2 regions of the Lysinibacillus sp. GW823-FHT06C08 genome follow, and region 1 is predicted to be linked to the other one. Evidence: riboswitches for the same ligand, from Rfam matches in the RefSeq annotation. Region 1 holds a riboswitch; the other holds the start of a gene.

Evidence for each region. Region 1 has a riboswitch for S-adenosylmethionine ahead of AC1Q6O_RS16855 (methionine ABC transporter ATP-binding protein). Riboswitches for the same ligand answer to the same signal wherever they lie in the genome.
Region 2: another riboswitch for S-adenosylmethionine. It lies ahead of AC1Q6O_RS00580 (O-acetylhomoserine aminocarboxypropyltransferase/cysteine synthase family protein); the one in region 1 lies ahead of AC1Q6O_RS16855 (methionine ABC transporter ATP-binding protein).

Annotation. Positions count from the first base shown of each region.
Region 1 is NZ_JBXAHN010000007.1:211,435-217,742, forward strand. It holds gene AC1Q6O_RS16830 (acyl-CoA dehydrogenase FadE) at 1-960, shown strand, start outside; gene AC1Q6O_RS16835 (arsenate reductase family protein) at 1,143-1,499, shown strand; gene gcvH (glycine cleavage system protein GcvH) at 1,581-1,961, shown strand; gene AC1Q6O_RS16845 (toprim domain-containing protein) at 2,053-2,394, shown strand; gene AC1Q6O_RS16850 (thioredoxin family protein) at 2,410-2,721, shown strand; SAM riboswitch class I at 2,778-2,882, shown strand; gene AC1Q6O_RS16855 (methionine ABC transporter ATP-binding protein) at 2,966-3,994, shown strand; gene AC1Q6O_RS16860 (methionine ABC transporter permease) at 3,984-4,652, shown strand; gene AC1Q6O_RS16865 (MetQ/NlpA family ABC transporter substrate-binding protein) at 4,719-5,570, shown strand; gene AC1Q6O_RS16870 (nucleotide sugar dehydrogenase) at 6,247-6,308, shown strand, end outside.
Region 2 is NZ_JBXAHN010000001.1:111,837-118,144, forward strand. It holds gene scpC (succinyl-CoA:acetate CoA-transferase ScpC) at 1-197, shown strand, start outside; gene AC1Q6O_RS00570 (DASS family sodium-coupled anion symporter) at 278-1,759, opposite strand; gene AC1Q6O_RS00575 (glycerol-3-phosphate acyltransferase) at 1,961-2,593, opposite strand; SAM riboswitch class I at 2,748-2,861, shown strand; gene AC1Q6O_RS00580 (O-acetylhomoserine aminocarboxypropyltransferase/cysteine synthase family protein) at 2,978-4,282, shown strand; gene AC1Q6O_RS00585 (hypothetical protein) at 4,611-4,997, shown strand; gene AC1Q6O_RS00590 (homoserine dehydrogenase) at 5,469-6,308, shown strand, end outside.

The DNA.
Region 1 (6,308 bases):
GGATCAAAACGTGCATTTGAGTTAGCAGTACAATATACAAACCAACGTCAGCAATTTAAAACAAAGCTTTCTGACTTCAACCTTACAAAAGAAAAATTATCAACGATGGCTTCTCAATTGTATGCATCAGAATCCTTAAACTATCGTACTGTTGGTTTATTTGAAGATCGTTTAAGCCAGCTAAGTCCAGAGGAGCAAAAGGAAGGAAAAGTGATTGCAGGTGCTATCGCTGAGTATGCGATTGAATGCTCAATTGCTAAAGTATTTGGATCAGAAACATTAGATTATATTGCAGATGAAGCGGTACAGTTACATGGCGGTTATGGCTTCATGGCTGAATATGAGGTAGAGCGTATTTACCGTGATTCTCGTATTAATCGAATTTTTGAAGGTACAAATGAAATTAATCGCATGATTGTACCAGGTACATTTATGAAAAAGGCACTAAAAGGTGAGCTGCCACTATTACAAGTTGCGCAAAATCTACAGCAAGAGCTTCTGATGTTAATGCCGGAGGATATCGGTACAGAGCCACTAGCTCAGGAAAAATACTTAGTGAAAAATGCCAAGAAGATTGCTGTATTAGCGGCAGGCTTAGCAGCACAACGCTTTGGTGCGAAGTTAGATCAAGAACAAGAAGTTTTAGTGAATATTGCCAATATCGCTAATCAATTATTTGCAATGGAATCAGCTGTATTACGTACAGAAAAAGCGATTGCTCGTGATGGCGTTGAAAAAGCACATCAAAAATTGCTATACACTCAAATTTTCTGCCAAGAAGCATTTGCTGAAATCGAAAAAGAAGCAAAAGATACAATTCTTGCTTCCGCAGATGGCGATGCAGCACGTATGACTTTATCTGCATTACGTAAATTAACACGTAATAATCCATACAACCTAATTACGAAGAAACGTGAAGCATCTGTGAAATTAATTGAAGCAGAAAAATATATCGTTTAATCGTATGAAAAACGCTAGCTATCCGTAAATGGGTAGCTAGTTTTTTTATTCCAGATAAATTTATGAAAGTAACGGATAAAAATACAGAACCGATGGATAGACTTACGAAAATGAGCGAAGATCCACCATTCTAAATGATTATGATGGTATACTACAGAAAAAGACAGCAGAGGAGCATTTTTATGACGATTCAATTTTTCCATTATCCAAAATGTACAACATGTAAAAAAGCACAAAAGTGGTTAAATGATCATGACGTTTCCTATGAAGAGGTACATATCGTAGAGCAGCCACCAACAAAGGATGAAATAACAGCTTTATGGCAAGCAAGTGGACTACCTTTGAAGAAGTTTTTTAATACTTCTGGCATGAAGTATCGTGACCTTGGTTTGAAGGACAAGCTAGCTGATATGACTGAGGAAGAACAGCTTAAGCTACTTGCTACGGATGGTATGTTAATAAAACGTCCCATCGTAACAGATGGAAAAAAAGTAACTTTAGGGTTTAAAGAATCCGATTTTGAGCAAGCTTGGTTATAACCGTTTTTATCCTTGTTTTTATAGGAGAAGTATGGCACACTGAAAGTGAATATATTACATAATTATGGAGGGGTTTTTTGCATGAGCACACCGAAAGACTTACGTTACTCTGAAGAGCATGAATGGGTAAAAGTAGAAGATGGAAAAGTACGTATTGGTATTACGCACTTCGCACAATCTGAATTAGGAGATATCGTTTTCGTTGAACTTCCACAAGTTGGCGATGAAATCAAAACTGATGATCCATTCGGTAGCGTAGAATCAGTAAAAACTGTTTCTGAATTATATGCACCAATCTCAGGTACTGTAGTGGAAGTAAATGCAGATTTAGAAGATAGCCCAGAATTCGTTAATGAATCACCATATGAAAAAGCATGGATGATCGTCGTAGAGCCTGCTGATGCATCAGAAGTTGATAAACTTATGACAGCAGAACAATACGAAGAGATGACTGCAGAATAAGACAAGCCATAATCAAAAAACGTCGGAAACTACCGGCGTTTTTTATTATATAATAATGTATAAGTGGATATGTCTAAATGGAGGTGGCGTAATGTTCGATGGGAAATGCTTGATAGTAGAAGGACGTTCAGATAAGCTACAAATTGAGCCGATTTTGAACGAGAATGTTACAATACTATGTACGAATGGAACAATTGGAGTGCATCAATTAGAGGAGCTAATAGACCCCTATGAGGGCTGCGAGCTATTTACTTTTTTTGATGCTGATACTTCAGGCGATAAGCTACGCGCTTTAATGGACAGACATTATCCGGAAGCGGAGCATTTACGTACAATGCCGACATATAAGGAAGTAGAAACGACACCAAGAAAAGTGTTAGCAATGATTTTACTGCGTGCGCATTTCTCCATCCATAATGAATATATTTTATAAGGTTGCGTGAACTAAATGGAAGAATGGTCAAAAGAGCAGTGGGAGTGGGCTTTACAGTCGGGAGAAAAAGCTGCGTTTTATTTATATACACCGATGTGTGGTACTTGTGCAGTGGCATCGAAAATGATGTCAATTGTAGAACAACTATTACCTCACCTAAAACTAGGGAAAGCAAATATTAATTTTTTGGAGCAAATTGCTATTGAACATCAAATTGAAAGCGTCCCATGTTTACTTGTGTGTGATGGCGGCAAAGTGACAGAAAAGATTTATGCTTTTCAATCCGTACCATTTTTGTACGAATTGTTAAAAAAATCAATTGACTGAACTTTATTAGCGTGGTAAAGTAACAAATATATTACTAAAACATTAAATATATCGAACTCTTATAAAGAGCGGCGGAGGGAAGTGCCCTATGAAGCCCGGCAACCATCACATAGTGAAAAGGTGCCAAATCACTCAAAGATTTTTTCTTTGAAAGATGAGAGAACGGTTCAACGTATAATACGTGACCCCTTCTACTTGTCTATAAGTGGAGGGGTTTTTTTATATAAGAAAAGGAGTATTCGCTATGATACAGCTTCAAAATATAACGAAGAAATACAAAACAGCAAATGGCGAATTAACGGCAGTCAAAGATGTTAACCTTACTATTAATAAGGGTGAAATTTTTGGCATTATCGGCTATAGTGGCGCTGGTAAAAGTACGATGATTCGTTTACTTAATGGTTTAGAGAAACCAACAGCAGGAACAGTAACGGTGAACAATCAAGAATTTTCTTCGATTAAGGGTCAAAAGCTTAGAGCAGCTAGACAAAAGGTTAGTATGATTTTTCAACATTTTAACCTACTTTGGTCACGAACAGTTGCAGAAAACATTGCCTTCCCATTAGAAATTGCAGGTGTATCAAAAGCTCAACGTGAGGCACGGGTGAAGGAATTGATAGCACTTGTTGGCTTAGAAGGACGCGATCAAGCATATCCATCGCAGCTGTCTGGTGGACAAAAGCAACGAGTAGGGATTGCACGTGCATTAGCAAATAATCCAGAGGTTTTACTATGTGATGAGGCAACATCTGCACTAGACCCAGAGACAACAGATGCCATTCTTGATTTACTGGTAGATATTAATGAACGGTTAGGGTTAACGATTGTCCTCATTACTCATGAAATGCATGTCATTCGCAAGATTTGTCATCGTGTAGCAGTGATGGAGGCAGGCGAAATTGTAGAGCGTGGGGAAGTATTGCAAGTTTTCCAGGCACCTCAGGCAGCCATTACTAAGAAATTTGTAGCCCAAATTACAAATACAAAGGAAACACAGGATACAGTAGAACAAATCAAAGCAAATTATCCAACTGGACAACTTGTCAAATTGATTTTTGTTGGTGAAAAAACAGAACAGCCAGTTATTTCACATCTAGTGAAGCAATTCGATGTGGAAGTAAGCATCGTACACGGAAATATTTCACAAACGAAAAATGGTGCATATGGTACCCTCATAGTCCAAATTGATGGGTCGAAAGCAAATGTGACTGAAGCCTTAAGCTATTTAAATACAGTGGAAGTACAAACGGAGGTGATTGCAGATGCTAACTAATCTCTTTCCGAATGTAGACTGGGATAGCATGTGGCAGGCTACGTATGAAACATTATATATGACGGCCATTTCTACAGTTATTACATTTATTCTTGGGTTAGCTATTGGAATCGTCCTATTTTTAACAAGTCCCAATCAGTTATGGGCTAATAAAATTGTTAGCTTTTTAACAGGGTCACTCGTTAACATTTTCCGCTCTATCCCATTTATCGTGTTAATTATTTTATTAATTCCATTCACTAAGCTTTTACTAGGTACAATCCGTGGAGCTAATGCTGCTTTACCTGCTTTAATTATCGGTGCGGCTCCATTCTATGCACGTATGGTATTAATTGCGTTACGTGAGATTGATAAAGGTGTCATTGAAGCAGCTCGTTCAATGGGGGCAAAAACATCCACAATTATTTGGAAAGTTCTAATCCCTGAATCATTACCAGCACTAATTTCGGGTATTACGGTTACGGCTGTAGCACTTGTTGGATATACAGCAATGGCAGGGATAATCGGTGCAGGAGGTCTTGGGAACTTAGCCTTCCTAGACGGGTTCCAAAGAAATCGCCAAGATGTGACATTAATGGCAACTATTTTGATCTTAGTAGTCGTCTTTATTATCCAATGGATTGGTGATTTCATTACAGAAAAAATTGATAAACGTTAATAAAACTGAGGTTATTCCGGTTCTTGCCGCTAACATATTTTCATCAAAATAAAGGGAGTGTCATAAATGAAAAAGTTATTAACAGGATTATTTTTATCAATACTTGTACTAGCTTTAGCAGCTTGCGGTACTGATAATAAAGAGGATGCAAATTCAGCATCTGGTGATAAAACAGATAGTAAAGAAAACGTTACTTTAACAGTGGGAGCTTCTAATACACCGCATGCAGTAATTTTGGATAAAGCAAAACCGATTTTAGCTGAGAAAGGTATTGACCTTAAAGTAGAAACATATACAGACTATGTGCTACCAAACCAAGATTTAGAATCAAAAGAATTAGATGCAAATTACTTCCAACATATTCCATATTTAGAGTTACAAATTAAAGACAATGGCTATGACTTCGTCAATGCTGGTGGTGTTCATATTGAGCCAATCGGTATTTACTCAAAAAAATATAAATCTTTAGAGGAACTTCCTGAAGGTGCAACAATCTTACTTTCTAATTCTGTATCTGATCACGGTCGTATGCTGTCATTATTAGAAGCTAAGGGCTTAATTAAATTAAAAGATGGTATTGATAAAACAGCAGCAGAAATTAAGGATATAGAAGAAAATCCTAAAAACTTTAAATTTGATGCGAATACTGCACCAGAAATGCTTGTACAAATGTACGAAAACGACGAAGGGGACGCAGTACTGATCAACTCTAACTTTGCTATTGATAATGGCTTAAACCCAATCAAAGATGCGATTTCTCTTGAAGACAAAGAGTCGCCATACGTAAACATCATCGCAGTACGTGCGGGTGATGAATCAAGACCAGAAATTAAAACATTATTAGAAGTATTAACGTCTAAAGAAATCCAAGACTTTATTTTAGAAGAATGGAAAGGTGCAGTAGTACCTGTTCAATAATTTAAATAAAAGAGTACGTAAGTAGTGAAATACTTACGTACTCTTTTTCTTTTTTTAATGAATTTTGATAGCTTTCGGAAAGTGACTATTTACAAGTTGTCGATTTCCGAGGAAATAAAAAGGCTATATAAAATAGTTACAACAACTTATGTAATGTCTATTCTACGTGCTTCAAAGGATTGTTCTACCTAATCCCTCCAGTATCGGTGAAAACCAATGCTGAAGGGATTTTTTTAGAGTTTCAAAAAAGGAAAAAATGTTAATTTTCTATTTATTAACATTCTTCAGTGTCGCTTATCAACTTTTTCATCTACACTAATAAAGCGACTCTAAATATATTTACTAAATATCTGAATAAATAATGAACTTTTTTGTTCTAAATACTAATAAAGTAGGCGTTTTATCGTGAATGAAGGAATTATTTAGAAATTGTTTAGTTGCAAGTAGTACTATATAATTGTTAGAAAAGTTTTTTTGTGAAATTTAGATTTTATTCATCTATTTTGACTAAAAAAATCATACTTAAGTATGTGGAGATGGAAGGGGTTTGGTGAAAATGGCAATGAGAAATGGCCTATTACGTTGCAGAATACTCGGCATATATAAGTAGATGAATAGATAACGAAAAAAATGGCTATAAAAATTACATGAAAGTTAAGCCAAAGGAGTTATTGTTATGACGATAAACACGAAATCAATGAGCTCAGCTTTATTAAATAAAATTCAAACAAAAAAAGC
Region 2 (6,308 bases), on a different contig from region 1:
CTCCGAGAGAACGTGTAGGTCTAATTATTGATCATTGTGCTCACCCTGACTATCGTGAGCAGCTATGGCAATATTTTAACGACGCTAATGAGGCAACTGGTGGACATCATACGCCACATGATCTTGAAAAAGCGCTGTCATGGCATGTCAATTACGCAAAAAGTGGGACAATGAAAGACCCAGCTTTATCAAAATAGAATTCTAATAAAAAGGCCTTGAAGGACAGCTGCTCCCTCAAGGCCTTTTGTTGTATAAGTTTATCTAAGACGATTAGAGTTTAAAGTAGGCCAATCCATTTCCAATAAGTTGCAGAGAACAGCAAAATTAGGAGGAAGCCGAGAATCGTTAGTGGGATACCTGATTTCAGGAAATCCTTTGTTGTAAACGCTCCTGTACCATAGGCAAGCATATTTTGTGGTGCACTAATTGGTAATAGGAAACCAAAGCTAATAACAAATTGTTGTACAATAACAAAACCAACCTGATCAACATTAGCTGTTAATGTGGAAGCTAACACGATAAACACTGGTATAAGTGCAGAGGCTAAGCTTGTTGCACTAGCAAAACCTAAATGAATAAGAATATTAAATAATGTTACGATAGCAATCGTAGCAAGAATTGGCATAGTATCTAGACCGAGTGAACCAAAAACTTTATCTGATAACCATGATGCACCTTTTGTATTCAGCAAAATAGTTCCGAGCATAATACCTACTGCAAAGACAATGATTGTTCCCCAAGGGATATGAGGTTCAACTTCCTTCCATGAATAAACGCCGATTTTAGGCATTAGTAGTACAGCAATGGCGATAATTGTAACCGTTGTTGTATCAAATGGATGGAGCTTGCCTTCCGTTGCCCAGAAAAATAGTAAAACTAATGATGTAACGATCAACCGAATCTCAGGTGCTTTTAACGGCCCAAGCTCTGCCAATTGTTTCTTGATGACTTCTTTACCACCATCAATATTGCTCGTCTCAGGCTTAATAAGCGTAATCATAATGAAAAATAAGGCTACTGACATAATAATCGAGAATGGGGCAGCATAAAGTAACCAAGCACCCCATGAAATATTCACATTAAATTGCTCTTGGATGAAATTCAAAGCAACCATATTTTGCGCTGCCGCAGTTTTAATACCGATATTCCAAATGGAGACGGCTTGTACAGAAGTAATAACGAGTAAAGCAGCAAGTCGACTATCACGTGGTAAACCGAATGCTGCGACCATTCCAAGAAGAATAGGGACTACTGCGCCAGCACGTGCAGTAGCTGAAGGAACAAAAAATGCAAGGGCAATTGAAACTAATATTGCACCGAAAACAATGGCTTTTGTTTTTGTTCCTACAAGTGAAAGAATCCAAAGAGCAAGTCGTTTATGCAAATTGGTAATTTGCATGGCTGCTGCTAGAAAAAGAGCCGCTGCTACTAGGGCCACGGCAGAGTTACTAAAACCACTTAATGATAGTTTTAAGGCGCTAGCAGTACCTAGTTGTGTTGTTGGATCATCCATGGATGGTGCAAGTCCTAGTAAAACAGTGACGAGTGCGATAATCATTGCAGAGCTAACAGGATATGAAACGGCCTCTGTTACCCACAGGATAACCGCGAAAGCTAAAATGGCTAAAGCGCGCTGTCCAGCTACAGGTAGCTCACCGTTATTAGGTAAAAAAATAATGATAATTAATAAAGCAAAAGCCAACCCAATCCATAAAGGCTTTAAATTACGCTTCGTTGTTGTTTGTTTAGGTGAAGACATATTTTCTCATCCCTTCTACGTCTACGTAAAAATGACGGTTATTATCCATAACATCGGCCAGTATAATGTTTTTTTAAGATAAGAATTCGTCCATTTGTTGTATAGAATGAAAAGAAGCAAAATATGTCTGTTTTACAGCTTTAATAGTAATTAAAGAGATAATTTATGGTCGTAAAAAATACAAATATCTCCTAAAAAATATTATTTCTTTTTCTTGAAGGCAGAAGTAACTTTAGGCTCGGTTCCATTGATTAAACGTTGAATATTTTCAATGTGCAAAATAATAGCAATAGCAAAAAGTAGAATGGTAATAATGGTCGGGCCAAGCCCAGGAATCCATAAATAAGTAGCGGTACAAAAAACGAGGTAAAACTCTAATACCCCAACAATTAAATAGTTCGTTGCAAAAGATAAAATAATAAATAGAATAAGTGCAAATAAACCAATCTTCCAATCAACCGCAAGTAAAATTCCAATGATAGAGGCAGTCCCTTTTCCACCATTGAAGCCCATATAAAAAGGGAAATTATGCCCCAAAATAACCCCTGCAGCTATCAAATAGGTGAGGAGCCATGTTTGTTCTGCTGTTAAATGTGTTGCATCTGTTAAATAAAAATGTGCACCGACGATGGCTACGACGCCTTTGCCAATATCGATAAGAGCTACTAAAACGCCATATTTCCAGCCGAGTGAAAGCGTAGCATTAGAGGCACCAGCATTGCCATGGCCAGCTTTTTTTAAATCAACCCCGGATAAAAATTGTGCCACTTTAGAGCCGTGAATACAGCCAATCAAATAGCCAACAACTAGAAAACAGATCACGGCTTTTACCATAAAAATACTCCTTTCAAATTTTTTTTAAAATAGTGTATGCGTTCTTACTACGTAAAAGAGCAGACAGAAGTTTCGGAAAAAATAAAATTTAGATGTTGACAGAAAAAAACTCTATGCTTATACTTTGTAACAACGATGGAAATTGAATCTCATACTCTTATCAAGAGCGGCGGAGGGATAGGCCCTATGATGCCCGGCAACCAGTAGGTGATGAACTTACTAAGGTGCTAATTCCTACAGATTCTTACTTGGATCTGGCAGATAAGGGGAGGAAAACTTGCAACCGCAACCCTCTTCTTAGCTGAAGAGGGTTTTTGTTTTCTACAGAAAAATCCTCCTCATCTCCGGTACCATCGTAAAAAAATAACCAAATGGAGGTACACAATGACAAATTTTAAACCAGAAACACTGCTGTTACATGGCGGTCAAGAACCAGACCCAGTGACGGGTTCTAGAACAGTTCCTGTTTACCGTTCAACTGCTTTCGTTTTTAAAGACACTGCTCATGCGCAACGTCTTTTTGCCTTAGAGGAAGCGGGAAACATTTACACGCGAATTACGAATCCGACAGTGGATGTTTTTGAAAAGCGTGTGGCTTTATTAGAAGGTGGGACGGCAGCAGTAGCACTTTCATCTGGTGCAGCAGCTATTGCATTTTCTATATTAAATCTAGCTGGAGCAGGAGATGAAATTGTAGCAGCCAGTTCTTTATATGGTGGTACGTATAATTTATTCGCTAATACATTACCAAACTATGGTATTAAAACGATTTTTGTAGATGAAACAAACCCAGAGAATTTTAAGGCTGCCATTACTGATAAAACAAAAGCTGTCTTCGCAGAAGTTTACGGTAATCCAAGCTTAAAGGTTTTAGATATTGAAGCTGTAGCTAAGATTGCACATGACAACAGCTTACCATTAATTATCGATAGTACATTTGCTTCTCCTTATGGTTCTACACCAATTGACTACGGTGCAGATGTGGTAGTTCACTCAGCAACTAAATGGATAGGTGGCCATGGGACAACTCTAGGCGGTGTTGTTGTAGACGCTGGTAAGTTTGATTGGACTAGTGGGCGATTCCCAGGCTTTACAGAGCCGGATGCTTCTTACCATGGTTTACGCTATGGAATAGATACAGCTTCTGCAGCATTTGCTACAAAGCTGCGTGTACAGCTGTTACGTGATTTTGGACCAACGTTAAGTGCAGATGCAGCTTTCAATCTATTACAAGGTTTAGAGACGCTTCATTTGCGTATCCCTAAACACAATGAAAATGCTTTAGCTGTGGCTGAATATTTACGTAACCACCCATCTGTGGAGTATGTAAATTATAATGGCCTGGAAGATTTTCCAACACATGAGTTGGCGAAAAAGTATTTAAAAAATGGCTTCGGCTCAGTGCTTACATTTGGCATTAAAGGTGGACGTGAAGCAGGACGAAAGCTTATTGATCATGTAAAGCTGTTTTCACATGTGGCAAATGTAGGGGATGCTAAGTCGCTAATTATCCATCCAGCATCTACTACACACCAACAATTATCAGCAGATGAACTAATTCAAGCTGGCGTAACCGAATCGCTCATTCGCTTATCAATCGGTTTAGAGGCAGTGGAGGACATCATTGCAGATTTAGAGCAGGCTATTACTCAGGCAACAGCAACAACTGAACAAACAGTAGAAGCGTAATATAGAGACAGGCGAGTGTTGTAGCGTTTACGTATTTTCTCATTCGAATAGCCTCATTTGGTATACGTCAAACGTTGCTACATTAACCAATTACCTCATCCGGTAATTATCAGAACCTTTTAAAAAATAATACCGAGTAATTTTATATGTATTATTGACTTTGTTAAAACCTTGTTATATACTTGGAATTAAGTTAAGTGTTCGGAAAAACCTCGTTGAAAAGGTAAATGTTTTCATAAGTGCTCCCCCCACTTTTGAATAGATAGGAGAGTAGTTACATAGCCAGTGGCTACTCTTCAAAAAAACTGATGATAAAGGAGTGTTTAAAATGGGTAATCTCTATAGTGCGCAAAACATTGCATCTTATCTAATTTATGAACTAAATGAAGGTCATGTATTTGTTAACAATCAATCCATTCAACACATCCTTACATTAGTGGAACATAAATGGCAGCAAATTTTTGGTCATTCAGCATATCAGGAACAGGTTTGCGCAGATGATATTGGCTATACGATTAAGGAAGTTTATGAGACATATGCGAAGTATGGTGTGAGCCACATCCAGCTTCCAGCAACAGAATTTTATTTGAAATACGGTACATTTCAATTAGTAGAACGTACGTATGCAATACCAAATTTTACAGAAGAAGAAATTAGTATTGTTCAACAAGCTTTAACACAATATCGTTTTCAATTGCTTTCAAAAGCGAGCTAAATAATCCCTCATATATTTAGGCTCATTCTCTGCTGCTACAGGGAATGAGCCTTTTTTATAGTAGTTTAATTATTTAGCTGGTTTATGGGTGTCTGAACATACATATATAATAGAAGAAAGACATCATTATTTGAGAGTAAAGAGTCAATATTTGTTCAAATTTTATGGATAAACTAAAAAAACGTATAGTAAAAGGAATGAAACCGATTTCTTTTGCACGTCTAGGGAAAACAAATGTCCTTCCTAGAAAGATTTTTCTTGTGTAAAGTATATATATGCGTTACAATTTTCTTTAAGTTAAATTTCGAATTATTTGAATTTGTATATGATCTAACATGTACTGAATATCAAAATTTATCCAAAATTAAGGGTTGGCTAAGGCCTGCGGTTGGTGTCAAATGATTTGGCACAACCCCACGGAGAGTTTGGCTTGATGAAACTGCGGAATGTAAGTTGGAGGGAATAATAAGAATGGCAACTATAAAGGCAGCGATTTTAGGATTTGGAACGGTAGGTCAAGGGATCTATCATATATTAAATGAAAAGCGGGAAGATCTTAAAAATAAATTAGGCATTGAGTTGGAAGTAGCGAAAATTTTAGTAACAGATGCTAGCCGCGAACGTGTACCAGGCACAGCACATTTGATGACTACAAGCATGGATGATGTATTGGCTGAACCAGGCATGCAAGTAATATTTGAAGCCATTGTGAATGAAGAGCCTGCATATAGCTATTTAAAGAGAGCGGTAGAGCATAAATGTCATGTTATTACTGCCAACAAAGTCATGTTTGCAAAGCGTGGGTTAGAGTTACAAGAACTTGCAAAAGCAAATGGTGTCTTTGTAGGCTTTGAGGCGACAACTGCTGGAGGAGTACCTGTTATTAAAACGATGAAAAATATATTACTTGTTAATGATGTTAGTCGTATACAAGGTGTTTTAAATGGTACTTGTAATTATATTTTAACTAAAATGCGAGCAGAGGGCTGGTCATTTGATACAGCTTTAAAAGAAGCGCAAAGTTTAGGCTACGCTGAGGCAGATCCGTATAATGATGTTTCTGGTCAGGATGCCTTTAAAAAGTTAATGATTTTAAGCGCCCTAGCATTTGGAGAGCAACCTGATTGGGCGGATGTAGAAGTTATCGGCATAGATAGTATTTCAGCTTCGCAGGTCCATGAGGCATGTGAAAAGGGTTTACGTTACCGTCATGTAGCTGAGGTGGAAAAACTAGCTAATGGGAAAATTGTAGCAAAGGTTGGACCACAACTGGTTGATAAAGAACATCCACTTTATCCAGTCGATGATGTG